3 regions of the Microbacterium luticellae genome follow, and region 2 is predicted to be linked to each of the others. Evidence: predicted binding sites of a transcription regulator. Region 2 holds the regulator's gene; each other region holds the start of a gene.
The links. Region 2 encodes LexA, which represses DNA repair genes until DNA is damaged. Its sites were predicted from a motif close to TCGAACANNTGTTCGA; they were not measured.
Positions count from the first base shown of each region.

Region 1 (9,829 bases), on a different contig from region 2:
GCCGCAGGCCCGCCAGGTGGGTGCACTCAAAAAGGGCGTCGACATTGTTATTGGCACGCCCGGGCGGATAGAAGACCTCGTCGAGCAGCGCAAACTCAACCTCTCGCACGTTCAGATCGCTGTTCTTGATGAGGGTGATCATATGTGTGAGCTGGGCTTTATCGAACCCGTGCAGCGTATTCTGCGAAAGACTCGTGACGACAGCCAGAAACTGCTGTTCTCGGCCACGCTCGACCGCGAGGTTGCGAGCCTGGTGAATGAGTTTCTTGTCGACCCGGCCGTGTTTGAGGTTGCCGGCGAAGACCAAGACTCGGGCACGATCGATCACCGCGTGCTGCTTGTTGAGCATCGCGACAAGGCCGATATTCTGGCGTCGCTCGTTGACCGCGAGGGCCGCACCCTCGTGTTCTCGCGTACACGCGCCTATACCGAGATGTTGACCGAGCAGTTCATTGCTGCCGGGGTGCCCGCGGTGGCTTTGCACGGTGACTTGACGCAGGCTAAACGCACACGCAACCTGGCGAAGTTCACCTCGGGCAAGGTTGATGTTCTGGTCGCGACCGATGTTGCTGCCCGTGGTATTCACGTTGACGATATTGATCTGGTGGTGCAGGCCGATGCTCCCGATGAATACAAAACATATTTGCACCGGGCAGGCCGCACCGGCCGGGCAGGGCGTGAGGGCACGGTCGTTACACTCGTGGGCCGTGCTCGTCGGCGCAAGCTCGGCGAGCTACTTTCGCGCGCAGAAATCGCCGCTCCCTTTGTCGAGGCCCGGCCGGGCGACGACGTGATCGACGAAATCGCGGGCCGGATGACACTCGCGATGCTGACCGCCTAGCGCACGCCGCGCAGACGGCGCGCGCTAAAACAAACGCGGCTGCGCGGTGCCGGCGCGGGGAGCATCACCAAAGAGCGGTTGCTGCCCGGCCATTGCCGGTGTGCGGTCGATGCCGCGACGATACCCTGTGCCGCTGGAACGAGGCGCAAGCCCATGCATCCGGATGAGGGGCCGGATGCGGCGCGACAATAGTTCGCGGTAGGACCGAGGGGCTTCTGCTGCCGCCCCCGGATACAGCCCGCGGTACGCCGCAACCAGATCGGGCCGGGCAGCCGCTAGCCACTGCATAAACCAGGGCTTGACCCCCGGGCGCAGGTGGAGGGCGCCGTGAATAACGTGGTGGGCTCCGGCCTGACGGATGCGGGCGAGTGCGGAGTCGAGCTCTTCTTCGTTATCGGTGAGGTGGGGCAGCACGGGCATCAGAAAAACGCCCACGCGAAACCCGGCGTCTGCCAGCGCGCGCACGGTGTCGAGTCGCGCCTGCGTTTGCGGCGTGCCTGGTTCTAACGACTGTTGCAGTTCATCGTTAAAGACCGCGATCGACATTTGTACATCGATGGGGGCAGACGCAGCCGCGTGACGAAGAAGACGAATGTCTCGGCGGATGAGTGTGCCTTTTGTGAGGATAGAAATTGGGGTTCCCGAATCGGCAAGAGCACGAATAATGCCCGGCATGAGCGAATACCGGCCTTCGGCTCTCTGATACGGATCGGTATTGGTGCCCAAAGCCACCACCGGATGCTGCCAGGTGCTGCGTCGCAACTCTTTTTCTAAGACATCAACAATGTTGACCTTCACGATCACCTGCGAGTTGAAATCATTGCCCGCATCGAGGTCGAGGTAGGTGTGCGTGCCGCGTGCGAAACAGTACACGCAGGCGTGACTGCATCCGCGATAGGGATTAATCGTCCAGCTATACGGCATGCGTGAACTACCCGGCACATGATTGAGTGCCGACTTGGCGAGTACCTCATGAAAAGTCATTCCGGCAAACTCTGGCGTCGTCACCGAGCGCACCATGCCCTCCCGGCTCTCGAGCCCGGGAAGCGCATTGATGTCGCGGTCACCTACGTTTTGCCCCTGCCATCGCATGTCAGCTATTCGAACAAAAATACGTATAGCTGTCAACCGCCTTAGCGTTAAGGTTAGTAATTCTGTTCGTTGTTGACGATTTTTCAGTTCGCTGTCTTGGACCGAATTGGTAACAATAGATAAGTGGCACACCCCGATCCGCACGCAGCTCTGCATGCCCGTCAACCCGGCGCGCAGACTGCACGACTGTGGCGTATCTGGATGCCTGTGGGGCTCATCGTTACAGTTGCCGGGGTGTTATGGGCGCTGCTGACAGCACCGATGCCACCCGAGCCCATTGCTGCGGCACTCCCGCCTGCGCCCGCGGCAGCGGCCGCGCTGCCGCCCGTCACAATTGTGCAAACCGAGAATGTGGCACCGTGCGACAGTCCAGAGATTGCCGAGCTACTGGCATCCGGAGATGACGACGCTGTTGTTGCCGCGTGGGGTGGCGGCCGTGCTTTTCGTGATGCGATTGTCGCGGGCGACGCTGACTGCATCTCATTGAACGAACCGCAGCGGTTGTGGCTCGTCGTTAACAAGCGGCGCTCCCTTGAGCCGCAAAATTATGCGCCCAAGCCGCTGGCGATCCCGGCCGCCATTCGCGAGGGCGATGGTGATTACCTGCGCGCCGACGTGACGGAGGCGCTCAATCAGCTGTCGAAAGCTGCGCAGGATGCGGGCCACGGCGAAGTGGTGCTCGGCAGTGGATATCGTTCGCATGCCGTGCAAGTGCAAAACTTTCAGTCGCATATTGACCAGTTCGGAATCGCCGAGGCCGAAGCGCAATCGGCTCGCCCCGGGCACAGTGAGCACCAAACGGGACTGGCCGCCGATGTTCTCGCATGTGAATCCCACTGCAGTGGCATTCTCGACTTTGGTGATACCGCCACAGGGCGATGGGTTGCCGACAACGGCTGGCGCTATGGATTTATTGTGCGCTACGACCACGGGCAACAGGGCATCACTGGCTATGAACCCGAACCATGGCACCTGCGTTTTGTGGGCAAAGAGCTGGCGCGCGCTTACCACGAGGGCGGCTTCACGTCGCTAGAAAAGTTCTTTGGCCTGCCCGATGCGCCCGACTACATCGATGAATGGTGAGGCTAGAGGCATCCGACAATCGCGGTACTGAGTCTCAGCATTTGTGGAACGCATTCTCACAAAGGTCTTCCTGAACACTCCACCGCGGCCTAGACTCGCGGGTGCGACGACGCACAACATCGACTGGGAGGTTCGCGATGGAACGCGATATCTACGACGAAGACCACGAAGCATTCCGCGGCCTGGTAAAAGAGTTCCTCGCCCGCTATGCCACCAACGAAGCCCGTGAAGGCTGGGATGCCGCGGGCGAGATCGACCGCGACACTATGCGGGCCGCCGGCGAAGCAGGCCTGATCGGTCTGTCGGTACCCGAAGAGTACGGCGGCGCCGGAATGCTGCAAGACTACCGATTCCGTGCCGTGGTAAACGAAGAAACCATCGCGGTCGGAGCCGGATCACTCGCCGGAGCCTTTGGCATTCAAGACGACCTCGCTGTGCCATACATCGTGCACATGGGCACCGACGAGCAGAAGCAAAAATGGCTTCCCGGAATGGCCACCGGTGAAATCCTCGGTGCACTGGCCATGACCGAACCCGGCGCAGGAAGCGACCTGCGTGGCATTAAAACCACAGCCAAAAAGACTGATGGCGGCTACATCGTCAACGGTGCGAAAACCTTTATCTCTTCGGGCAAAACCGCTGACATGGTGGTTACCTTCGTCAAAACCGGCGACGGTAACCGGCCCGAAGCATTTAGCCTCCTCATCCTCGAGAGCGGCATGGAAGGCTTTGACCACGGCAAAACCCTCAGCAAGATGGGGTTCCACGGCCACGACACAGCAGAACTGTCGTTCACAGACGTGTTCGTGCCCGAAGAGAACCTCATCGGCGGTAAAGAAGGCCTCGGTTTTGTGCAGCTCATGATGAACCTGCCGCTCGAACGCCTCTCGATCGGAGTTGCCGCCGCCGCAGCAGCACAGGCTGGGTTTGACTGGACAGTCGAATACACAAAAGAACGCGAAGCTTTTGGCGAACGCGTGATCGACTTCCAAAACACACGATTCCAGTTGGCCGACATCGCCGCCACGCTCGACGCCCTGTGGGCATACATTGACCGCGCGCTGCTCATCTACAAAGACGGTGCACTGAGCGCCGAAGAGGCAGCAAAGGTCAAATTCTGGACGACAGAACGCGAGTGGGAAATTCTCGACACGTGCGTGCAACTGCACGGAGGCTACGGCTACATCATGGAATACCCCATCGCGCGGGCCTTCCTTGACGCCCGCGTGCACCGCATTTACGGTGGCAGCAACGAGATCATGCGCGATATTGTGAGCCGCAAAATTGCGGGCAAACGCTAAATCGCGACACTAAGCCGCGAAAGTAAACAGCACCGCCCACGCGGCGGTGATCGCAAGAAAAATCACAATAAACACGACGTCACGCGCACGGAACGGCATCACATAGCGTTCCGTGCGCGTTGCGTATGCGCCAAAAGCACGCGAATCCATCGCGAGTGCCACCCGCTCGGCATGTCGAATAGCGCTCGCCAGCAACGGCACAGCATAGCTGCCGGCGCGTGCCATTCGTGCAATCGGGCCGCGGCCACCATGGGCCCCGCGCACACGGTGCGCTGCACGAATAGCGGCCAGTTCACGCCCAAACCGCGGTACAAAACGGTACGACGCCAGCGCTGCATAGCCCACCCGATAGGGCACGCGTAGCTGTTGCACGCTGGAGCGCACCAGATCGGGCCCGGTCGTTGTGAGCCCACCAATGAGAGCGAGCGCCGCAATCGCGGCAAGGCGCAGCGCGGTAGCAAAACCTATCGGTAGGGCCCCCACATGTAGCGTCCACTGCCCCACCGCCAGCAGCGCCGGTGTTTGTGCTACCTGCGCCGGGTCAACCCACAGCGAAAAACCCAGGCCGATAACCACCACGGCTAGCGGAAAAGCAACCAGCAACACGGTCACGGTAATAGCCGACCACCGGGCACCCACCAGCAGAAGCACATACGACAGCGCGAGAAAAGCCAGTGGCGTTGCAAGATCGCGACTGAAGGTCAAAAGCAGCATCGCCGGAATCACGGCACCAAACTTCGCCAGTGGGTTCAGTCGATAAAGAAACCGGATGCCCGACGTTTTTTGACCACCCGAGAAAGGGTCAATCGCCGCCGCATCGCGAACGGCCGTGATCGTGGGAATCCCCGCTGTATCGGTCACGCCGATGCACCACCCGAAGCCTGGCTGTGTGGCATCCGGCCGGGATTATAGAGCCCCAGAGTGTGCAGCGCTGAGTTCTGCAATGCCCTATCGTGCAGCACCGTACTGGCAACCCCCGCCGCCGCAATACGGCCCTTGTCGACCACCGCAATATGCGTGGCATGGTTGGCGACCACCTGCATGTCATGCGTGACCACAATGATCGTCGTGCCGTCGCTGCGTACCTCGTCAAGAAGCTGCAAAAGCGCGCGAGCGCGAGCACGGTCCTGCCCAAAAGTAGGTTCGTCGAGCGCTAAAATCCGTGGCCGTGTAATGAGCGCGGTGCCCACAGAAAGTCGCCGCTTCTCGCCACCAGAAAGCAAAAACGGGTGCTCCTGTGCTTTATGGCTCAGCCCAAAACGCTCAAGCATCGCCGTCACCCGAGCATCAATCTCGGGCGCGGGGTAACGCAGCCGCCGCAAACCATGCGCCAGTTCATCAAACACCGTCGCGGTAATGAACTGATGTTCCGGGTTTTGAAACACAAAACCCACACGCTCCGCGATATCGCGCGCCCGTGCACGACCCGGATCAATGCCGTCGAGCATAATATGGCCCCGCGGTGGCGGCTGCACGGCGGCAATAGCCTGCATGAGCGTTGTTTTTCCGGCCCCGTTCGCGCCCACCAGGGCCGTAAACGACCCCTCGGCGATGTCAAGATCAACCCCGTGCAACACCTCGGTGCGGGCACGGCCCCGACCATGGCTCACGGTAAGGCCGCGCACCGTGATGATCGGCGGGGCAGTAGCATCCGGAGTCATCGACTGTGACCGCGGCGTGTGCGGGACGGATGACTCCGGATGCTGCGCTGCAGGCACCATCGCAAGCTCAGCCGACGTCAGCGGCAAACGATCGATAACCGCGCCCTCTTCACGTAACCGCAGGGCCTCCAGCGTTGCTTCTGGCAGCCACACCCCCAGGTTGGCGAGAGTCTGCGCATGGCCACGCAAAATCTCGTCGCGCGGGCCATCCAACACCAGCTCGCCACTGTGATCGAGCACCATCACGCGCGTAGCGATCTCAACAGCCGCATCGAGCTTGTGTTCAATCAGCACAATGGCTTTGTCGCCACCGGAAGTGAGATCGGCCAGCGCACGATAAACCTCGTCGACCCCCTGCGGGTCAAGATTCGCGGTCGGCTCATCGAGCACAAGCACGCGCGGCTGCAACGCCAACGCGCACGCCAACGCAAGGCGCTGACGCCCCCCGCCCGACAGGTTGTCGGGGTTACTGTGGCGGCGATCCCACAAACCTAAACGGCGCAGTACCTGCTCGGAACGCGCCACAACCTCGTGAGCAGGCAGCAGCAGATTCTCGGGCCCGAACGCCACCTCATCAAACACCGAACCCGTCACAATCTGCGCATCCGGATCCTGAAAAACCATGCCCACATGCGTCGCCAACTGAGCCACCGCCGTGTGTGCCGTATCGGCCCCACACACCTCGACACTGCCCTGCATGCTGGCATTCACCGCGTGCGGAATAAGACCATTGAGCGCGAGAGTTAGCGTCGACTTACCCGAACCACTCGGCCCCAAAAGCAAAACACACTCACCGGCGTGAACATCGAAACTAATGTTTCGGGGGAGGGGTTGCGTTGCGCCGTCGTGAGTCAGAGACAGATCACGCACGCGAAGAAGTGGCGCAGCTGGGCGCACAGAAACCCCTTGAGTAATGGATGGTGCACCATATTTTAGCTAACTTCGCGAGTTTTAGCTAAGGCTAGCCTTAGCGACCTGCGGCGACTCCAGCGCGACGCAGCGCCTGCCCGGTGGCGAGCCCTGCGGCCGTCCACGCCACGGGGCCGAGAACCGAAATAATGAGGTAGCTAACCTGCACCCATGGGGCAAAACGCGCCAGGTCTACGGCAAAAAATACGACGACCGCAACGAGAATGCCGATGATGGCAGCAGAAATAAAAAAGCGCCACGCGCCCCAGGCCCGGTATCTCGTGAGGGCCGCAACGCCTTCTTGAATAGCGCCGAACAGCAGTGCAGTGCCGATGAAACGCATCGCCCAGGCCGGGTTGAAGGCGCTGGAGACAAGCGCCGCCATGACATGGGTGAGCAGGGCCACCAGCGGCAGCCGCAACACCTCCTGCGCGATAATGCCCGGCAGCACGTGCGAACCTAAAACGAGCCCATAAACAAAAGGCACCGCCACGATCACCACGGGCGTTAACAGCCCCGCCACACCGCCAATAATTCCGGTGGCGACACCGATAGCGGCACAGATCAGCAGTGTGCGCGTGGTGAGCGCGGGACGGGTGGTCATTCGATTAGCGTACCCGGATCGCGCGGCTGCGCTACTGCTGCGGGCGCTGTGGCCAGCGCACCTGCGCACCAGGAATGTCGTTGCTGCGCAAATACTTTTCAATGAAAGGGCACAGTGGCACAATTTCGTCGCCGGATGCCGCGGCGTCGGTCAATGCCTCCTGAGCCAGCGTCTGCGCTAACCCGCGCCCCTGAAACGCAGGGTCGACCTCGGTGTGAGTAAACCGGATGCTGCCGGCGCGACGACTGTACTCGGCGAATCCTGCCAGTGTGCCGTCGGAGTGGACTTCGTAGCGGGTCAACTCTTCGTTGTTCGTAACCGTGACGTCGGGCATGGCTTCTCCTTTGTCTCTCTCCCCAACCTACGCGGGATGCCCGCTGCGGTCACTACTGTTGACATATGTCTTCCCCCGCAACTATTGATGCCGACCGTTCTCGTGCCGCGCACGATGTGCTGCGGCGAGTGTACGGATATCACGAGTTTCGTGGCGACCAGCAGCCGATCATTGAACACGTGTGTGCAGGAGGCGATGCGATCGTACTCATGCCCACCGGCGGCGGTAAAAGCCTGTGCTACCAGATCCCGGCGATCGTGCGGCCCGGCACCGGACTCGTCGTGAGCCCCCTCATCGCGCTCATGCACGATCAGGTCGAAGCGCTCGAAGCGTGGGGTGTGCGCGCCGCCTACCTCAACTCGACCCAGAGCCCAGACGAACGGGCGCGGGTAGAAGACCAGTACCGGCAGGGCGAACTCGACCTGCTCTATGTTGCCCCCGAGCGACTCTCGCAGCCGGGAATGCGCGAGTTCTTGCGGCAGGGATCACTCAGCGTGATCGCTATTGACGAGGCCCACTGTGTATCGCAGTGGGGTCACGACTTTCGGCCCGACTATCTGGCGCTCGGAGACCTGGCAGAGCATTTCCCCGGTGTGCCCCGCATGGCGTTGACCGCGACCGCGACAGAGCACACGCACCGTGAAATGACCGAGAGGCTGAATCTGGCCAGCGCGCGCCATTTTGTGGCGAGCTTTGACCGAGCCAATATTCACTACCGCATCGAACCCAAGGTCGAGGTGCGGCGCCAACTGGTGTCTTTTATCCGCTCACAGTCGGTGGACGGCCCCGTATCGGGCATTGTGTATGCCCTCAGCCGCAACACGGTGATGCAAACAGCCGAATATTTGCAGCAGCAGGGCATTGCCGCGCTGCCCTACCACGCAGGTCTTGATGCCGCGGTGCGCGCCGAGCACCAATCACGATTCTTACGCGAAGAGGGCCTGGTCATCGTGGCAACAATCGCTTTCGGCATGGGGATCGACAAACCCGATGTGCGTTTTGTCGCACACATCGACCTCCCCAAATCAGTCGAAGGCTACTATCAAGAAACAGGCCGCGCCGGCCGTGACGGTGAACCCTCGGTTGCCTGGATGGTCTATGGGCTCGGCGATGTCGTACAGCAACGACGTTTTATCCAGCAGGGTGGCGGAGACCGCGCCATCCAACTGCGCCAAAACAGCCACCTTGATGCCATGCTGGCGCTGTGCGAAACGGTGTCGTGTCGTCGACAAAACCTGCTCGCCTATTTTGGCGAATCAACCTCCGCCTGCGGCAACTGCGACACGTGCGCGACACCGCCCGAAGTGTGGGACGGCCTCATTCCTGCACAAAAACTGCTGTCAACAATTGTGCGACTACGGCGCGAACGTAACCAGGGGTTCGGGGCGAGTCACCTCATCGACATTCTGCGCGGAGCCGACACCGAACGCATCCGCAAATTTCAGCACACAGAACTCGCCACCTACGGCATCGGCAACGACCTCAACGATGCGCAATGGCGCAGCGTTGTACGACAAATGCTGGCGCAGGGCCTCATGCTCACAGAAGGCGACTACGGCACCCTCACCCTCAGCCACAAGAGTGCCGAGGTGCTAGCAGGATCGACGGCCGTGCACCTGCGTCACGATGTGGTGCAGCGGGCCAGCCAATCACGAAAACAGGCGGTCGCCAAACGATCGGCATCGGCCGGTGCACCACTCAACGACGCCGACCGCGACCTTTTCGAGGCGCTGCGCACCTGGCGTGCGGCAACGGCCCGCGAACAATCCGTACCCGCCTATATTGTCTTCGCCGACGTCACACTGCGGGCCCTCGCCGAACGGCGCCCACGCTCCCTCGACGAACTCAAGGGAATCACCGGCATCGGCGCGAAAAAACTCGAAGCATACGGCGAAGACGTACTTTCCGAGATCGCCACGTTCGAAGAGTCAGTGCCCGCACCGGCGGACGACTGACCGAGCGCCCCCTTGCCCCTTGCCCCTTGCCCCTTGCCCGGGCGGTGCC
Region 1 is NZ_JBNTKE010000007.1:32,133-41,961, reverse strand. It holds partial or broken gene ACQUSW_RS13265 (DEAD/DEAH box helicase) at 1-841, shown strand, start outside; gene ACQUSW_RS13260 (Rv2578c family radical SAM protein) at 866-1,933, opposite strand; gene ACQUSW_RS13255 (M15 family metallopeptidase) at 2,057-3,016, shown strand; gene ACQUSW_RS13250 (acyl-CoA dehydrogenase family protein) at 3,154-4,317, shown strand; gene ACQUSW_RS13245 (energy-coupling factor transporter transmembrane component T) at 4,327-5,178, opposite strand; gene ACQUSW_RS13240 (ABC transporter ATP-binding protein) at 5,175-6,848, opposite strand; gene ACQUSW_RS13235 (ECF transporter S component) at 6,946-7,491, opposite strand; gene ACQUSW_RS13230 (GNAT family N-acetyltransferase) at 7,523-7,825, opposite strand; gene recQ (DNA helicase RecQ) at 7,891-9,780, shown strand.
Region 1: a site for LexA is predicted at 1,943-1,958, ahead of ACQUSW_RS13260 (Rv2578c family radical SAM protein). Genes of this name have one in related genera too.

Region 2 (9,829 bases):
AGTTTCTACGGCCGAAACGTGTCTGGATGGTGCTGCGTCGCAGGAGCAGATCGATGCCGTGCAGGAACAGTTGGAGAGCGATACGCTTGCCCCGCTCATCTCGCAGGTACGTTTTGAAGACCGCGAGGAAGCCTATGAAAAAACGCTGGAGCTGGTGGGCGAAGACTACGCCGACATCATTACTCCCGAGCAGATGAACGAGATCTTCTGGGTGAGTATGGATGATCAGACTCGCTCCGATGTGATCGTTGAGGCTTTCGCTGGGGTTGATGGGGTAGAAGAAGTTCGCGATCAGATGGAATACCTTGATCCGCTCTTTGCTGCGCTCACCATCGCGACCTATATTGCGGTGGGTATTGCCGGGCTCATGCTTGTCGCGGCGGTTTTGTTGATCGCCACGACCATTCGTCTTTCGGCGTATGCGCGGCGGCGTGAAATTGGGATTATGCGTCTCGTGGGTGCTTCGAACCGGTTTATTCAGACGCCGTTTGTGCTGGAGGGCGTTTTTGCTGCCGTGATTGGTTCACTGTTGGCGAGCGGTGCCGTACTGGCGGGTGTGCACTTCGGCGTGCAGCAGTATTTGCGCGACCGGGTGGCTTTTATTAGCACGTGGATCACGATGGGTGATGCGCTGCTGGTGGTGCCCGTGCTCATCGTGATCGGTGTGGTGTTGGCAGCGCTGTCGGCGTGGTTCGCGATTCGCCGCTGGTTACGCACCTAACGCCGTGCACCGTGCACCGAGTGCCGAATCGGTTAGACTGTGGGGCTGCCTGAGTGCTGATAGGCGGCTCAAAGATGGCCGAGACGAGGAGAAACCATGGTTCGCGAACGGGGCGAGAAAGTTATCGCCACTAATCGTCGCGCACGCCACGACTTTAACCTAGAGAAGTCGTATGAGGCGGGTCTGGTGCTCACGGGTACCGAGGTGAAGTCGCTGCGTCATGGGCGGGCGAACCTGACCGATGGTTATGCCTTTGTCAAAGACGGTGAAGCTTTTCTCGATGCAGTGCATATCCCCGAGTATTCGCAGGGGCACTGGACGAACCACTCGGCAAAACGCGTGCGCAAACTGCTGCTGCATCGCGAAGAGATTGCGCGGCTCGGGCATGCTGTAGCTGCTGGCGGATACACGATCGTGCCGCTGCGGCTTTATTTTAAAGATGGCCGGGCCAAGGTTGAGATCGCGCTGGCAAAGGGTAAGCGTGAGTACGATAAGCGTCAGACTCTTCGCGAACGGCAAGATACTCGCGAGGCTGAGCGTGCCATGCGGTTGCGTAACCGCATGGGTGAGTAGCCGGGTTTTTGTCTTTGGCAGCAGGTTTCGGATGCCGCGGTACTCATCCGTTATTCAAGCTCGGGCGTAAACCCAAAGACGCCGCCAAGGAACGTTATCTCTGCTTCAGTGGCCGCGATGATCGTTTCGGCACGACGGAAACCGTGCCCTTCGTGCGGAAAGACAATCATTTCGTGCGGAATGTTGCGTGCGGCCAGCGCGTCGCGAATCGCTTCTGATTGCGATGGTGGCACGACCGCGTCGTCTTCTCCCTGCAGTAGCAGGACGGGCACGGTAATGCGGTCGGCGTGGGTGAGGGGCGAGCGCTCAATATAGATGTGCTCGGCTTCGGGCAGCGGGCCCACGAGCCCGTCGGTGTAGTGCTTCTCAAAATCGTGGGTGTCGGCGGCCAGCGAGCGCAGGTCGGCTACGCCGTAGCGGCTGATTCCGGCAGCAAAGACTCCGCCTCGTACGAGCGAGCACAGTACGGTCCAGCCTCCTGCCGAGCCACCGCGAATGGCGATGCGGCGGGGGTCCGCGGCACCGGATGCTGCGAGCCCTTCGGCTGCGGCGAGCACATCGTCGACGTCGGCAACGCCCCACTGCCCGCTCAGGCGTTCGCGGTATTTTCTGCCGTACCCCGTTGAGCCGGAATAGTTCACATCGAGCACGCCGATTCCGCGGCTGGTGTAGTAGGCAATCGCCAGCGATGCGGCCCCTGCTACGTGGGCGGTGGGGCCGCCGTGAACGAGCACGACATATGGCGGCAGCTCATCGTCGGGCGCGGTTGCTTCGGGGTTGGTTGGCGGATAGTTGAAGGCGTGTACGGGTCCGTGGGGGCCGGGATAGACAACGGGTGTTGCGCGCGGCATCCAGGCGGAGTCCACGCGGTCGCCGCCGCGCAGGGCGACAAAGGTTTCTTCTCCTACATCGATGCACCAGAGTCCGGCTGATACGGTGGCACCCGATCCGGTGACGAGCACACGGCTGCCTGCGGCGTCGGCAATGCTGATGTCGGCCGAGAGCGGCACGGTGAGCACTTCGACGGTGGATGGCTCGGCGGCCGTGTTTTCGTTGTCGGGCTGCGACGCGGTGGGTGTGATGACGGCGAGGGTGTCGGTGCCCTGTGTGCGGACGGCAATAATGCGTCCGTCGTCCAGCGGCCGGTACCAGCGCTGGCCGAGCACCCATAAGCCGCCGCCAGTATCGGCCTGGGCTGGGGCAACCGGACGGGTGTGGTTGATTACTTCGATGCCGTCGTCACCGTCGCGTATCGTCGCGCGGTACAGGTTCCATCGTCCGTTCGGATCATCAATGTAGAGCAGCTCGTGGTTGCTCACCCATTCGGGCTGCAGTCCTGCCTGGGTGGGGAGAGACGTGCTGTAGGCACCCTGATTGTTGCCGATGACGATGGTGGCATGCTGCCACGGCATGCTGGTGGGTTCCCACTGCACCCAGGCCAGTCGCGTGGCATCCGGTGACAGTGCAGGATGCGCAACGAATCCTGCTGTGCGGACCCATGTAGTCAGCGTGTCGTCGCTGGTTGCGGCCGAGGCATCGAGGGGAATTTCTACTATCGAACGCTCGTGCGGTTCGGAGCGCAGGTCTTCCCGTACCGCGAAGAGTCGACCCTGCTGCACCGTGAGTCCGCCGTATCGTGCGCCGGCAGACGTGAGGGCTACGGGATCAGCCTCCGGATGCTGCGCATACACGCGCTGGTCGCTCGCTTCGACGAACAGCAGCGTGCCGTCGGCAGTGGTTGTCCACGATGCGCCGCCATACTCATGTACACGTGAGCGTGCATTCCACGGAGCCCGCAGGATGTCTTCGACGGCGCCGTCGTTGCGAGCGCGGCGCACTGCGTTGCGTCCGCCCTCATGCGGTATCGACTCTGCCCACCACACCTCGTCGCCCACAAAACGGGCACCGTCAATGCGGGAGCCTCCCGCGGCAAGATCCGATGCCGAGAAGGGCGACGACCAGGTTCCGTAGGGCTTCTGCTGCATACCTTGAGCCTACGTGTGACGCCATGTTTCGTGCGTGTGTGCATCACACTCCCGCGTGTCTTAGCGTTGTCGTCAGACACCCGGTTATGAGCCGGGACGGAGCGACAGCCGAGCCCGGCACCCGCCCGCGCGGGCCACACGATGTGGTCGGCACGGTCGATGATCTGCTGTTTTCCGGGAGTATCCATGTCGAGCGACGCATCTCACACTGATGGTCCGTGTACCACCAAGCCGGTGCCGGTTTCTTTTGAGCTCTATCCGCCACGTCAGGCGTCGTCAACGCACGCCCTGCACGAGACTGTGCTGCGTCTGGCCAAGGTCGACCCGCAGTTTATTTCCGTCACCTATGGCGCGGGTGGTTCGACCGGTGGGCGTTCGCTCGAGGTTTTGAAGTTCATTCGTGAAAACACGCACGTCGAGCCGCTGGCGCACCTGACCTGTGCGGGCAACACCTATGCGGGCGCGACGCGGTTGATCCGTGAGTTTCTTGACGCCGGCATCCGGAGCTTTCTTGCTCTGCGGGGTGATCCCCCCATCGGTCACACCGAACCGTTTCTGGGCGATCTGGAATCGTCGGCGCAGCTGGTGCAGCTGATCGATCGCGTGCAGGCTGAGCGTGCCCCCTACCACGAGCAGCCGGTTCCGGGCGTTCCTGGTGCCGCAGTTGTTTCGCCCCGCGAACACGTGAGCATTGCCGTGGCTGCTTTCCCCAACGGACACCCACGCTCTGTACACCGGATGCAAGACGTCGAGGCACTCCTGGCAAAACAGGCCGCCGGTGCAACCGTGGCAATCACACAGCTGTTCTTCCACGCTGACGACTACCTCGCCTTTGTTGAACGTGCACGACGTGAAGGCGTAACGATCCCCATTCTTCCTGGAATTATGCCGATTACTTCTCCTGCGCGCTTACGTCGAGTGCTGGAACTCACAGGAGAAGAGCTACCCGGAGAACTGGCGGTGTCTCTCGAAATCGAACCGACACCCGAGGGACGACGCAGTGTCGGTATCGAATGGGCTGCTCGCCTGTGCCGCGAGGTTGTTGATGGAGGCGCGCCTGGCGTGCACCTGTACGCCTTCAACCAGCACGACACGGTGCTCGACGTTCTGCGACAGGCCGAGCTTCTTCCTGTGCTGCACGGCTGATTCGACTTTTTACACTCCTCACACTTGTCGCGCTGCGGCACCAACGAAAGGAACAACGACCATGACCGCTTTTCCCGCCGGAACAATTTTGGGATACCCGCGGATTGGCCCGCGCCGCGAACTAAAGAAGGCCGTGGAAGCTTTCTGGGCAGGAAAGGTGAACCTGCAGGCGCTCGAACAGACGGCTGCGCAGCTGCGTTCTGCCGTGCGTGCTCGGCTCGAACAGAACGGGCTTCAGCGTCACGACTCATCAATTCCGGAGTCGTTTTCTTTCTACGACCAGGTTCTTGATGCAGCCGTCGCCGTCGGTGCGATCCCGGCGCGTTTTGAGCGTTTGCGTGAAGCCGACGGCTCGATTGGGCTTCCCGCATACTTCACGATTGCCCGCGGTGAGGGCGACGACGCTCCGCTGGAGATGACCAAATGGTTCGACACGAACTACCACTATCTTGTTCCCGAGATCGGGCCCGAGACGGTCTTCTCACTCAGCAGCGAACGCTACGAACAGCAGGTGCGCGAGGCCGCTGCAGAAGGCTTCGCCGTGCGCCCGGTTATCGTTGGCCCGGTCACGCTACTGGCCCTGGCAAAGGCTTCCGATGAGGCGCCCGAAGGGTTTGACCCGCTCTCGCGCCTCGCCGACCTTGTTCCTGTTTATCAGCAGCTGCTGGCACGTCTTCGTGCCGCTGGCGCCGAGTGGGTACAGCTCGACGAACCTGCACTGGTGAGCGAGTCACTGCCTGCCACGACCGAGCAGCTGGGTGCCGCAGCGAAAGACGCCTACACGTTGCTTGGCGAAGCAAACGACCGCCCCGCGATCTTCGTTGCCGCGGCCTATGCCGCGCTCGGCGACAACCTCGCTGCGCTGGCAGCAACGCCCGTGGAGGCCATCGGTCTTGACCTCAGCCGTGGCGCGGTGCCCGCCGCCGTCGCAGGTCTGGAAGGCAAGACACTCGTGGGCGGTGTTATCGATGGCCGCAATATTTGGCGCGGCGACCTGGCCGCTGCCTTCGACAAGCTGGAGCAACTGCGCGGACTGGGTGCGAACGTTGCGGCAGGCACGTCGACGTCACTGCAGCACGTTCCCCACGATGTACGCGATGAAACCGCACTGAGCGAGCAACTGGTGTCGTGGCTGGCTTTTGCCGATCAGAAGGTGCAGCAGGTTGTGACCCTTGCCCAGGGACTGGCTGAGGGCCGAGACAGCATCGCGGCAGAGCTCGGTGCAGCCACCGCTGCCCTGGCTGATCGCAGCAGCGCTCCCGGTGTGCGTGACGGTGCCGTGCGCGAGCGCGCGGCGCAGCTCTCGGCGGATGACTTTGTGCGTGGTGACTACGAAGACCGCCGCGTCGCGCAGCAGGAGCGTCTGCAGCTTCCGGAACTGCCGTTGACCACGATCGGCTCCTTCCCGCAGACCGGAGACATTCGCCGCGCTCGTGCACGCTTCGGCAAGGGCGAAATCACGCAGGAAGAATATGACGCGTTCTTGCGTGCTGAAATTGACGGTGTCATTGCTTTGCAAGAAGAACTCGGCCTCGACGTACTGGTGCATGGCGAACCCGAGCGCAACGACATGGTGCAGTACTTTGCCGAAAACCTTGATGGTTTCGATGTGACCGAACACGGCTGGGTGCAGTCATACGGCTCACGGGCAACACGGCCGTCCATCCTATGGGGAGACGTGTCGCGCCCCGCCCCCATGACGGTGGAGTGGTCGCGCTACGCGCAGTCCCGTACCTCCGCACCCGTCAAGGGCATGCTGACCGGACCGGTAACGATTCTTGCGTGGTCGTTCGTGCGTGATGACCAGCCCCTGGCCGATACGGCAAACCAGGTGGCACTGGCATTGCGCGACGAAATCTCCGACCTTGAAGAGGCCGGAATCGGCGTGATCCAGGTTGATGAACCGGCACTGCGCGAACTACTGCCGCTCAAGAGTGTCGACCAGCCCGCGTACCTCGACTGGTCTGTCGCATCGTTCCGACTGGCGACGGCCGGTGCACACACCGATACCCAGGTGCACACTCACCTGTGCTACTCGGAGTTTGGCGTCGTGATCGATGCCATCCGTGCACTGGATGCCGACGTCACCTCGATCGAGGCAGCACGCAGCCGCATGGAGGTCGTGCACGACATCGCAGCATCCGGATTCAACCACGGAATTGGCCCCGGCGTGTACGACATCCACTCACCCCGCGTGCCCAGTACAGAAGAAATCCAGTCACTGCTAGAAATCGCGGTCGCCGATATTCCTGCGGCACAGCTGTGGGTCAACCCCGACTGTGGGCTGAAGACCCGCGGCTACGAAGAAACCACCGAGTCGCTGCGCAACATCGTCGCGGCAACGCGCGCGGTACGTGAAAACGTGACCGCGGCCGTATAACTCACGGCACATGGTGAAGGCGGTGGCCACGGAACACTCTCATTCCTTGGCCACCGCCTTCGTGCACGGCACTGGTGCGCCTGTTTCGCCTCGTGGTGTGGCTATACCGCGCGCAGTACGGCAACAACCTTGCCCAGTACAACAGCCTCATCGCCCAGGATCGGTTCGAACGCTGAGTTGCGGGGGAGAAGCCACGTGTGCCCATCGCGCTGACGGAAGGTTTTTACCGTCGCTTCGTCGTCAAGCATGGCAGCCACGATCTCGCCGTTCTCTGCTGTGTGCTGTGCGCGCACCACAACCCAGTCCCCATCACAAATAGCGGCATCGATCATCGAATCGCCCGAAACCCGCAGCATAAAAAGTTCGCCATTGCCGACGAGCTGGCGTGGCAGGGGAAAGATTTCTTCTACGTGCTGCTCGGCAGTGATCGGAATCCCGGCCGCAATACTGCCCACGAGAGGAACCAACGCTGCATCTGCTCGGGGAACGACCGTATCGGCGGGGCTTTCGGTGGCCGTGCCCGGCAGATCGATCAGCACTTCGATGGCACGCGTTTTGCCCGGGTCGCGACGAAGATAGCCGCTGAGTTCGAGTTGACCCAGCTGATGAGTCACGCTCGATAGTGATTTCAGGCCGACGGCGTCACCAATTTCACGCATGCTCGGCGGATATCCATATCGCGCAATCGACTGCTGAATCACCTCAAGAATTGCCATCTGCTTGGCGCTCAGGCTCTTGCGGCGACGTGCCCGCGGCGCATCGGCATCCGAAGAGATCGGGACTGGCTCGCTCATGATGCTCCTTCGTCGCGGGAATGTCAGTGGTCCGTGATGAGGTACCCGCATGGTTACCGTATCGGAATCGCCGGGACATTCGGAATATCTGTTCGAGCGTGTCGATGATTTTCGAGCGGAAATTTCGAAAATCAGTTGACTTCGACCCTGATTCGAAGATAAGTTCGGAACAGACGTTCGCACTGCGGGTAGATCTCCACCACCACCGTGTTGCGAACCTAAGAACGCAGGAGGCCAAGATGAGCACCACCACCATGAGCATCGCTGCTCCCCACAGCGCTGAGTCGAGCGCTGTTGCCTCGACGACGCGTCTTCGCCTCACGCAGCGGGGTCGTCGGGTCGTTGCCGCTCTCATCGCGCTTCCGCTCGCGGCGGCACTCGCGGGCTCGGTGCTTGCCAGCGGTGCAGCTCTCGCGTCGGCAGACAGTACCGGTGAGCCTCGCGAGTTCGCCACTCTCACGGTGGTGCCCGGAGACACCCTCTGGGGGATAGCAACAGAGATCGCCCCCGAGCGTGATCCGCGCGACGTGGTCGATGAGATTCGTCGACTCAACCTCTTGCCCTCGGGCGTGCTCACCGTGGGTCAGACAATCTCGATTCCGGTGGAGTAGCGTTCTATTCGCCTCTACCATGGGCAGAGTGAGTATTTCTCTTGACGACCTTCCTCTCCGTGATGACTTAAAGGGCAAGAAACCCTACGGCGCTCCGCAGGCCCCGCTGCCCGTCGCTCTCAACGTTAACGAGAACACGCATCCGATACCCGAAAGTGTCATCCGCGACATCGTCGGCGACATCACCCACGTTCTCGGCGACATCAACCGTTACCCCGATCGCGAGTTCACCACTCTTCGCGAATCCTTCGCTCACTATCTCGGTCATGACCTCACGCCCGACAACATTTGGGCGGGTAATGGCTCGAATGAAGTCCTGCAGCAGATTCTTCAGGCCTTCGCAGGGCCAGGCCGCACCGTGTTCGGGTTTGGCCCCACGTATTCGATGTACCCGCTGCTGACGCAGGGGACAGGAGCCGTATGGACTGAGGGCACGCGAGACGCTCAGTTTCAGCTCACCGCTGAGCACGCAGCGCAGCAGGTGCGCGATGCCCAGCCCGACGTGGTGATCCTGTGTACGCCGAATAACCCGACCGGTACGCCTTTAGCCATTGATGTCATCGAAGCGGTGTACGACGCAGCGCCCGGCATTGTCGTTGTCGATGAGGCCTATCAGGAGTTCGCACCGCACGACGCTGTCTCGGCACTCACGTTGCTCCCTGGCCGTGAGCGTCTCATGGTGTCACGAACGATGAGTAAAGCCTTCGCATTCGCTGGGGCGCGAGTGGGCTATTTGGCGGCGCACCCCGCAGTCATCGATGCCTTGCGGCTGGTGCGGCTGCCGTACCACCTCAGCGCACTCACACAGGCTGCAGCAACAGCTGCTCTACGACACGCGCCGACTATGCTGGCCATGGTCGACCACATCGTGCAGCAGCGTGACCGTATATCGACGACGCTGCGTGAACTGGGTTTTACGCCCTATGAGTCATGGTCGAACTTTGTGCTTTTTGGTGGTGTCGTCGATACCGCACAGACCTGGCAGAAGCTGTACGATCGCGGAGTCTTGATCCGTGACGTGGGTATCGCTGGACATTTGCGAGTGTCGGCCGGTACCGAAGCGGAGACCTCCGCATTTCTTGACGCCCTCGCATCGATAGAATCAGGACTATGACTGCCCGTATTGCCCGTTGCACCCGCTCCACCTCTGAGTCGACCGTTGAGCTTGAGATCAACCTGGATGGAACGGGTCAGAGCACCATCTCTACTTCCGTGCCCTTTTTCGATCACATGCTGACGGCTTTCGCTAAGCACTCGCTGAGCGACCTGACCGTGAAAGCAACCGGTGACACGCATATCGATGCGCACCACACCGTAGAAGACACTGCCATTGTGCTGGGTCAGGCGATCCGTGAAGCACTGGGCGATAAATCTGGTATCTCGCGCTACGGAGACGCCCTGGTGCCACTGGACGAGTCGCTTGCGCAGGCAGTGGTCGACATCTCGGGGCGACCTTTTCTCGTGCACGAGGGCGAACCCGAAGGTTTTGAGTTTCACCTAATTGGTGGGCACTTCACCGGCTCGCTCGTGCGCCACGTTTTTGAAGCCCTCTCGTTCCACGCCGGGCTCACCGTACACGTGCGGCTTCTGGCCGGTCGCGATCCTCACCACATTGCCGA
Region 2 is NZ_JBNTKE010000005.1:20,384-30,212, reverse strand. It holds gene ftsX (permease-like cell division protein FtsX) at 1-721, shown strand, start outside; gene smpB (SsrA-binding protein SmpB) at 818-1,294, shown strand; gene ACQUSW_RS11895 (alpha/beta hydrolase family protein) at 1,345-3,279, opposite strand; gene ACQUSW_RS11890 (methylenetetrahydrofolate reductase) at 3,466-4,425, shown strand; gene metE (5-methyltetrahydropteroyltriglutamate--homocysteine S-methyltransferase) at 4,487-6,805, shown strand; gene lexA (transcriptional repressor LexA) at 6,907-7,599, opposite strand; gene ACQUSW_RS11875 (LysM peptidoglycan-binding domain-containing protein) at 7,839-8,210, shown strand; gene ACQUSW_RS11870 (histidinol-phosphate transaminase) at 8,230-9,324, shown strand; gene hisB (imidazoleglycerol-phosphate dehydratase HisB) at 9,321-9,829, shown strand, end outside.

Region 3 (9,829 bases), on a different contig from region 2:
CGCGCAGCACCATGCGCTCACTGTCGTCGACAAGATCAACCTTGTTGAACACCACGATCTCGGGCAGGTCACGCGCGCCAACATCGCCGATCACATCGCGCACGGTCTGCAATTGGCTTGCGGGATCGGGATGCGCCGCATCAACAACGTGCACAATCACGTCAGACTCGGCCACCTCTTCCAGCGTCGACCGAAACGCCTCCACCAACTCGTGCGGCAAACTGCGCACAAAACCGACCGTGTCGGTCAGTGTGTAGACGCGGCCATCGGATGTCTCTGCCCGTCGCACCGTGGCGTCGAGCGTGGCAAACAGCGCGTTCTGCACGAGCACGCCCGCGCCCGTGAGCCGATTAAGCAGACTCGACTTTCCGGCGTTTGTATACCCGGCGATCGCTACAGAAGGAATGGTGTTACGCCGACGCTCGGCACGCTTCGCATCGCGCGCAGGGCCAAAACTACGAATCTGGCGACGCAGCTGTGCCATACGGGTGCGAATTCTACGACGGTCGAGTTCGATCTTCGTCTCACCCGGACCGCGCGAGCCCATCCCGGCCCCGGCCGCACCAACCTGCCCACCGGCTTGCCGGCTCATCGACTCACCCCAGCCGCGCAACCGCGGCAGTAAGTATTCCAGCTGCGCCAGCTCGACCTGCGCCTTACCCTCACGACTCTTCGCGTGCTGACTGAAAATATCGAGAATCACCGTCGTGCGGTCAATCACCTTAACCTTGACCACGTCTTCGAGTGCACGGCGCTGACTGGGTGCCAGTTCACTGTCGGCAACAATCGTGTCGGCGCCGAGCGTCGCCACCAGATCACGCAGCTCTTCTGCTTTACCTCGCCCGAGATAGGTTGCCGGGTCGGGGTGCGGGCGACGCTGCAACACACCATCGAGCACCTGAGCGCCCGCCGTTTCTGTCAGCGCGGCAAGCTCCCGCAACGAATTCTCGGCCTCTTCTTCAGCCCCCTGCGGATAAACACCGATCAGCACAACATTTTCTAGCCGTAGCTGCCGATACTCCACATCGCTAACATCTTCGAGCTCGGTAGAGAGACCTGAAATTCTTCGCAGCGCATGGCGCTCATCGAGATCCCACTGATCACCGTCGGCATCGCTATGCGCAGCCGTATCATCGTGCTGCAACGCCTGTGCCCGGTCTTCGCCGAACACACGTGTGCGCACACGCTCCTGCCCCGCGGCCAGAATCCGCTTCATTGCGTCTTCGGTCTCGTTGTCGTCGTCAAAACTGTCGCTATGCTGCGTTGACTGCGTCATCCGCACCTTTCGTTCGGCTCCAAGCATCCGGAGTGCCTTAACCATAGTCGTGCTGTCGACTACGCTCGACCCATGGGCTCTGATCATTACTTCACGGCGTCTCCGGCAAGCCCCGAAAACCTGCGCCGCATACGTGTCACGCTCGCTGAACGCGAACTCGAAGTGACCACTGCCGGTGGTGTGTTTAGTCCCGAACACCTTGACACCGGAACCGCTGTTCTTCTCGGCAACACTCCCCCGCCACCGCCCCACGGCAATATTCTCGACCTCGGCTGCGGGTGGGGCCCGATCAGCATCGATATCGCACTGCGGTCACCGGATGCTACGCTATGGGCCGTTGACGTCAACGAACGAGCCCTCGATCTTGTGCGGCGTAACGCCAGCGCTCTCGAACTCGAAAACATTCGGGCCGTCCACCCCGACGACGTACCTGCCGACGTGCTTTTTCGCAGCATCCGTTCGAACCCACCGATCCGCGTCGGAAAAAATGTGCTGCACGCCATGCTCGAACACTGGATGCCCCGCATCGAGCCCGGCGGCGACGCCTGGCTGGTCGTAGCCCGAAACCTCGGATCCGACTCTCTGCAACGCTGGCTCGCCGCCACCATGCCCACTTTTACCGTGCAGCGTGCAGCCACCTCGCGTGGTTTTCGCGTCCTGCTGGCTAAGCAGCATCCGGCAAATTAACTAGCCGAGGTCAACCTCGCCGTGAAAAACGAGCTGCGCCGGTCCGGACAGTGCCACATGTTCGCCCTCTTCGGTGGGGAACATGCGCACAGCAAGCACGCCGCCGGGTGTTTCGATACGCCAGTGATCCGGTGCTGAAGCACCCGCCCAGTGCCGCACCGCCAGCGCTGCTGCCGCGGCTCCGGCACCGCCACCCAGGGTTTCGCCTGCACCCCGCTCGAATACCCGCATACTCACGTGCCCGACCCCGTCTTTGACCAGCGGGTCGTGCGGTACCACAAACTCAATACTTGTCGTGGGGTCGGGGTCGACGGACAGCGCCGGAGGCCGAGCCAAGTCGATGCTGTCGAGTTCGGCCTTCGAAGCCAGGGCAACAACAATGTGCGGGCCGTCGACCGTGAGTGCGAGGCCGGGCCGTGGCACATCGAGACCATCGGCTTTTGCGAGGGGTTCGCCCTCTGTCATACGCCAGCGGCCAAGGTCAACGTTGTATCCGGTCGCGCTGGGTGCAACATCACGAATGCCGGCGCGCGTGGCGATCGGCAGTGTGCGCCCATTTTCGGCGCGGGCGAGGCTTGCGGCCAAAAGATAGTGGGCTGCTACCCGAATACCGTCGCCCGACATAGCGGTTGCTGTGCCGTCAGCGCTGCGCGAATCCATAAACCATTCCGCGTCGGGCTCTTCAGCCGCGAGCGCTTGGCCTTCAACGGTGGCATTCGTGCGCACAAGCCGGAGTACTCCATCGGCCCCGACACCGTATTTACGGTGGCAGAGTGCCTGCACTTGAGCCTGTGTGAGTTCGAGTTGCCCCTCGGGGTCGGCGATGACGATAAAGTCGCTGCCGCCGCCGTGTCCTTTGCTAAAAGCCACCATGCTGTCAGTCTACGAAGCTTCGTCGGCTGCTTCTGACACGAGAGTTTCTGGTGCAACGGTTGGCTCATGCCACCGGATGCCGGGATACCGCCGGAACCACGACACCTGGCGTCGCGCATAGCGACGTGTGAGTGTTTGGGTGAGCGTTATTGCTTCGTCCTGTGTCATGTGTCCGTCAAGCTGTGCGAGCGCCTGGGCGTAGCCGATTGCGCGACTCGCGGTCACTCCCTGCTCGAGCCCGAGAGTGCGCAAGCGTGCTGTTTCTTCAACAATGCCGTCGCGCCAGATGCGGCGCACGCGCTCATCGAGCCGCTGTACAAGCTCGGCGCGTTCTACATGCAGACCAATGATCGTGGTCATGGGATACCAGGGTTCCGGATGCTGCGGCAGTGCAGCACCGTGCGTTTTTTGGCCCTGTGCGAGCACCTCGAGTGCACGTATGAGGCGGCGAACGTTACGAGGGTCGATGCGTTCGGCCGTCGCTGGGTCTTGCTTCTGCAGCTCGGCGTAGAGCACCCCGGGGCCGCACTCGGCAAGCTGCTGTTCCCAGTGTGCACGAGCCGCGGCGTCGCGGGGCGGAAAACGAAAGTTATAGATGGCGCTCGAGACGTAAAGTCCCGAACCTCCAACGACGATTGCGTCGCCACCGCTTTGGTGAATCTTGTCAATGGTGGTTCGTGCAAGAGGCTGGTACCAGGCCACGGCGGCCTCTTCTGACACATCGCGCACATCAAAGAGGTGGTGCGGTATTCCGCGACGTTCGCGCATCGACAGCTTCGCTGTACCGATGTCCATGCCGCGGTAGAACTGCATGGCATCGCTGTTGACGATCTGTGCCGGGTTGCCTGTGCTGCGCAGATGTTCGGCGAGCCGCACGGCCAGATCGCTCTTACCGGTACCTGTGGCCCCGATGACCGCCCATACCCGCCGTGAGCCGGTGTTGGCCCGTGCGGGCACGGTCACGCCTGAGTGCGCAGAGAAGGAAGCCCCAGCGCGACGGGGCGTGGCCCCGCTGATCCGGGCTCGGGCACGCTACAGCTTTCTGCCTGCGCGCGGTCCCAAGCGTCGCCACCGCGGGTGCGGCGAATGCGCAGCGGTGCCCCGGTGGGGTCGTCGGCCAGCAGGTGGAAGGGAGCTGCGTGCGTGATCGTTACCGTCACGACATCGCCCGGTCGCGGGCGCGGTGAGTTTTCGGGCACCTGAAAGTGCACGAGCCGGTTGTCTTCAGCACGGCCGGTAAGCCGGTGGGTGGCGGCGTCTTTCTTGCCTTCACCGGCCGAGACGAGTACGTCGACTTCGCGGCCCACCTGTTTGTGGTTTTCTTCAACGCTGATGCGTTCTTGCAGTGCGAGAAGTCGTTCGTAGCGTTCTTGTACGACCTCTTTGGGCACCTGGTCGTCCATGGTGGCGGCGGGGGTGCCTTCACGAATGGAGTATTGGAACGTGTAGGCGCTGGCAAAACGAGCCTGTTCGACAACGCGCATGGTGTCTTCAAAGTCTTCTTCGGTTTCACCGGGAAAACCGACGATGATGTCGGTGGTAATCGCTGCATACGGAATGCGTTCACGCACTTTGTCGAGAATCCCCAGGTACTTATCGCTGCGGTATGAGCGGCGCATAGCCCGCAGAATGCGGTCGCTGCCCGACTGCAGTGGCATGTGCAGCTGGGGCATAACCGTGGGTGTTTCTGCCATCGCTTCGATCACGTCGTCGGTGAACGCGGCCGGGTGCGGGCTCGTAAAGCGAATTCTTTCCAGGCCCTCAATGGTTCCTGCAGCGCGCAGAAGTTTGCTGAACGCCTGCCGGTCACCAAACTCAACTCCGTACGAGTTAACGTTTTGGCCCAGCAAAGTCACTTCGATGGCACCGTCTTCGACAAGCAGCCGAATCTCGTTGAGGATGTCTCCGGGTCGGCGATCTTTTTCTTTCCCTCGCAGGCTCGGCACAATGCAGAACGTGCACGTGTTGTTACAACCAACCGAGATCGACACCCAGGCGCTGTGCGCTGAGTCTCGGCGGGTGGGCAGTGTTGACGGAAACACTTCGAGCGATTCGAGAATTTCGAGCTCTGCTTCTCCGTTGTGCCGTGCGCGTTCAAGCAGGCCGGGAAGGGAGCCCATGTTGTGGGTGCCGAAAACCACGTCGACCCAGGGTGCTTTGTCAATGACAGCCTGGCGGTCCATCTGCGCGAGACAACCGCCGACGGCGATCTGCATGCCCTCGTGTTTGTCTTTCCGCGATTTGAGGTGGCCGAGCGTGCCATACAGTTTGCCGGCGGCGTTGTCCCGCACGGCGCACGTGTTGATGATGATGACGTCGGCGTCATTGTCGTCGTCAGCACGGATGTATCCGGCGCTCTCGAGAGATCCGGAGAGTCGTTCGGAGTCGTGCACGTTCATCTGGCACCCGAAGGTGCGTACTTCGTAGGTACGCGGCCTGCCGTCGTTCGTCAACGCGGCGGGCGAAGGCGCGATGATCGTCGGTTCACTGGCTGGAGAAGTCATGATGCATGCCATTCTACGGTTGGTTTGCAGAATAAGCGCTGTATACAGTCAGATGACTCTACGCCGCTCTAGCTGGGCTCGAACCGTACGCCACCGGATGCTGCGTTATGCGCGAGTGCCTGTTTTGCAGCCGAAACCGCAATACCCCCGCTGTAGCCACGGCGAGCGAGTTGACCGACGAGTCGGCGTAGCGCAACCTCGTCGTCGTAGCGGCTGAGCGAACGAGCCTTTTCTTGTGCGTACTGGAGTGCTCGGGCAGCTTCGTCATCGCCCGTTTCTTCGAGCACTTCGTCAATGACCTCGTGCGATAAGCCTCTCTGCTTCAGTGTCTGAGCAAGGGCGCGTCGCCCCTGATGTTTTCTTTCGATGCCCGCTGCCACAAGGGTTCGCGCTAACCCATAGTCGTCGAGGTATCGCCGTTCAATAAAGTCGACAATCACCTCTTCAATTGTGGTCTGAGCAGCACCCAGGTCGTTCAATACCCGCGTCGCCTCGCTGACCGAAAGCTGACGGCCGCGAAGCTTTTTAACAAGAACCGCATGCGCCTGATCAGCGTCAATAGCCGCAGTGTCATGAGAGTCAGCATCGAGAGCCTCAGCATCACCCGACTCTGTATCGTCCTCTGTCGCCGCTGTCGGGGCGATATCGGCGATAGAGCGGCTAAGCCGCACAGCGCGTGCTGCGGGGTGCCGGCTGCTGGGAGTGCCGGCCTGTTCGTCGCCGGCCTCTTTTGTGCTCGACGTGCGCCCGAATATGGGAATGATGGGAGCGAGAGCCTCGCCCCCATCATTCCGCTCGTTCATACTCACGCAGGCCTACGCTCTGCCAGTTCGTCGGCGGGAGCATCGGCTTCGCTCAGGCCACCAATGCCCAGCTTCTGTTTAATTTTTGTCTCGATGTCTAGAGCAATGTCGACATTTTTAAGCAGGAAATTGCGGGCGTTTTCTTTACCCTGACCCAGCTGATCACCGTCGTAGGTGTACCACGAGCCCGATTTCTTTACGATGCCGTGCTCCACGCCAAAGTCGATGAGGCTTCCTTCGCGAGAGATTCCCGTGCCGTAAAGGATGTCGAACTCTGCCTGCTTGAATGGCGGGGCCATCTTGTTCTTTACGACCTTCACGCGCGTGCGGTTACCAACCGCTTCGGTCCCGTCTTTGAGGGTCTCGATCCGACGAATATCGAGTCTGACCGATGAATAGAACTTGAGTGCTTTACCACCGGCTGTGGTCTCGGGTGAACCAAAGAACACGCCAATTTTTTCACGCAGCTGGTTAATAAAGATGGCCGAGGTCTTTGTCTGGTTGAGGCCACCGGTAATCTTTCGCAGCGCCTGCGACATTAGGCGAGCCTGAAGGCCCACGTGCGAGTCGCCCATTTCTCCCTCGATTTCGGCGCGCGGAACAAGCGCCGCAACCGAGTCAATGACAACCAGGTCGATCGCTCCAGAGCGAATCAGCATGTCGGCAATCTCGAGAGCCTGCTCACCTGTATCGGGCTGCGACACAAGCAACTGATCGATATCAACACCGAGCTTCTTGGCGTAGTCAGGATCCAGCGCGTGCTCCGCATCGACGAAGGCAGCAATGCCACCCGCTTTTTGCACGTTGGCGATCGCATGCAGCGTCAGCGTGGTTTTACCCGATGACTCTGGCCCATAGATTTCGATAATTCGCCCCCGGGGCAGGCCGCCCACACCCAGTGCCACATCGAGGGCGATCGAGCCGGTAGGGATAACTTCGACGGGTGCGCGCTCGTCGCTTCCGAGACGCATAACGGAACCCTTACCGAACTGGCGGTCGATCTGCGCAAGAGCAGACTCCAGCGCTTTTTCGCGGTTAGTGGGTGATGCCATGGAGGGTGCTCCTTTAGTGTGTTTATCGGCCGCCTATAGGCTGTCGAGCACTGCCGGTTTCAGCAGAGATATCGACAAGGCGTGTGGCGTGCTGCCATGCCCATCACACTAGATTCGACCTCTGACATTTCAGCGGCAGAAGTCGTCACTGTGGATAAACATTGGCTTTGCGCCACCTGTGGATAACACTACGCCGCTATCGAACACACTTTCGAAGACACGCCGCGACAAAGTTTCGAATAACGTCACCGAGTGCCACGCTACCGGGCGGGCTCAATTCTGCCCACACCATATCGACGGTGAGCAGGCACCTCAGCCTCATCACACAGGGCAGTCCAGATAACACGCGGGTCAATGCCCTCACGCATGGCTTCGTCGGCCGTAAGGCCGCGAAGTGCCCCAAGACTGAGATCAGCCGTGACAAACCGTGCCCGAGAGCCGAACTCGTCTTCTACAGCACGAAGAAACTCACTGCGGCGCATTAAAGACCGATGCGGTTAGCGCAGCGACAGCTCGGGCTCAACCGAGGCAACGAGGTCGTCGGGCACAACATCGGGAATAACGTGCAGGCCCTCGAGCACCGAAATGCGATCACCAACCTCACGCATGATGGTCGAAATGGGCACATCGAGCGCCTCGGCAACCGAAGCAAGGATCTCGCTGGAGGCCTCCTTCTGCCCGCGCTCCACCTCGCTCAGATAGCCCAGCGCCACTGACGCTTTACTAGCCACCTGCCTCAGCGTGCGCCCCTTTTGCAGACGGAAGTCCCGCAGTACATCACCGATTTCTTGCCTTACCAGGATCATGGGAACCTCCCCTCTCGTTCGCTCCGAATATTAGTCAGATTCGATTCCGGTCGGACGGTTAGTCTAACCCTTTTCCGACTCTTCCAATGTACGTTCTTCACCTGTGCATTAAATGTGAGCACACTCGACTCAACTTCAGTCGGCACGCTTCTATTCCCCGATCAGCAATGTTCCTGAGCCAACGCAATGGCCGCGTCGACACTCTGTTGCCGGATGCTGGCACGATCGCCTTCGAAGAGAAATCGGCGCACAATCGTGTCATTCGCTGTACTCACACCGATATACACCGTGCCAACAGGCTGACCATCGGGCGAGTCTGGCCCGGCGATACCCGTGGTCGATAGACCAACAGGTGTAACAGCGGCATCCGGAGCCAGAACAGCACCCACGTTTTCGGCCATTTGTCGGGCAACATCGGCGTGCACCGGCCCGTGTTCTCGAAGAAGCCCCGGGTCAACGCGCAAGAGGTGCTGCTTAATCTCGGTCGCATAGGCCACGACCCCGCCCACCAACACCTGAGACGCCCCCGGCACCGAGACGATAGTGGAGCACAGTGCCCCACCGGTCAGAGACTCTGCCGTGGCCAATTGCCATCCGCGCTGTCGCAGGCGAGCGACCAGGTCGACCGGGCTAGTCATTCGCCGTCCGATCGTTCTTTGCGCCCCGAACCTCGGCGACAACGTAATCGATCCCGCTCGCCACCGTCAGCACCACGGCTATCGTCATCGTGACGATATTGACGATAACCATCCACGACCCCACAAGGGCAGGAAGAGGAAGGAGCGCAAGCGATAGTGCCACGGCCTGCGCAACCGTTTTCAGCTTACCCATCCATGCCGCAGCCACCACGTGGTCGCTGGCGACCACCAGCCGGTGCACTGTAATACCGAGCTCGCGAATAAGCACAAGACCGGTCACCCACCAGGGCAATTCGGCCAGGATCGACAACCCCACAAATGCGACTCCTGTCAGAGCCTTATCGGCGATGGGATCAAGGAGTTTTCCGGCGTCGCTCACCAGATCATATTTGCGAGCAAGATAGCCATCCACACCGTCGGTGGCGATGGCGACGATAAAGAGCACAGCCGCCCACCATCGCAGCACGCCGCCGGCGGAAGCATCCGCCAGCAGCAACCACAGCACTGCGGGGGCACAGAAAATTCGAGCGATTGTGATGGCGTTGGGCAGCCAGCGTGGCACTGTCATGTGCTTTCCTCTAGTCAGTCACGCCCGGTAAGACCCCAGGCGTCTTCTTCACCGTCGTCATCCGATTCGACAACGGGAAGCCCCTCATACTGCTGCTCAACCGGGTCATGGGCTGCGTCTTCAACCCCGGATGCCGGTCGTGGCGAAGCCGCCTCCCCCGGTACGTCTTCGCCGCGTAGTCGTGCCAAGACGGCGGGGAGTTGCTCGGCACCCACCAGTACATCGCGTGCCTTGGAACCCTCAGAGGGGCCAACTATTTCGCGCGACTCCAGAAGGTCCATGAGGCGACCAGCCTTGGCAAACCCTACGCGCAGCTTACGCTGCAGCATGGAGGTAGAGCCGAACTGCGTCGAGACAATGAGCTCGGCGGCGGCAAGGAGCACTTCGAGGTCGTCACCGATGTCTTCATCGATTTCGCGCTTCTTCGGTTCTATCGCCTCTTGCACATCCGCGCGGTATTCCGGCTGTGCTTGCCTCGTCACGTGCTTGACGACGGCGTCGATTTCGCTCTCTTCTACCCACGCTCCTTGTAAGCGGAACGGCTTGGAGGTGCCCATGGGAGAGAACAGCGCATCACCCTGACCGATGAGTTTATCGGCCCCGGCGCTGTCGAGAATGACTC
Region 3 is NZ_JBNTKE010000001.1:746,108-755,936, forward strand. It holds gene hflX (GTPase HflX) at 1-1,276, opposite strand, end outside; gene ACQUSW_RS03810 (class I SAM-dependent methyltransferase) at 1,349-1,963, shown strand; gene dapF (diaminopimelate epimerase) at 1,964-2,836, opposite strand; gene miaA (tRNA (adenosine(37)-N6)-dimethylallyltransferase MiaA) at 2,846-3,799, opposite strand; gene miaB (tRNA (N6-isopentenyl adenosine(37)-C2)-methylthiotransferase MiaB) at 3,796-5,340, opposite strand; gene ACQUSW_RS03830 (regulatory protein RecX) at 5,409-6,143, opposite strand; gene recA (recombinase RecA) at 6,146-7,195, opposite strand; gene ACQUSW_RS03840 (DUF3046 domain-containing protein) at 7,456-7,677, opposite strand; gene ACQUSW_RS03845 (helix-turn-helix domain-containing protein) at 7,693-8,001, opposite strand; gene ACQUSW_RS03850 (CinA family protein) at 8,163-8,639, opposite strand; gene pgsA (CDP-diacylglycerol--glycerol-3-phosphate 3-phosphatidyltransferase) at 8,632-9,207, opposite strand; gene ACQUSW_RS03860 (FtsK/SpoIIIE family DNA translocase) at 9,222-9,829, opposite strand, start outside.
Region 3: a site for LexA is predicted at 7,395-7,410, ahead of recA (recombinase RecA). Genes of this name have one in related genera too.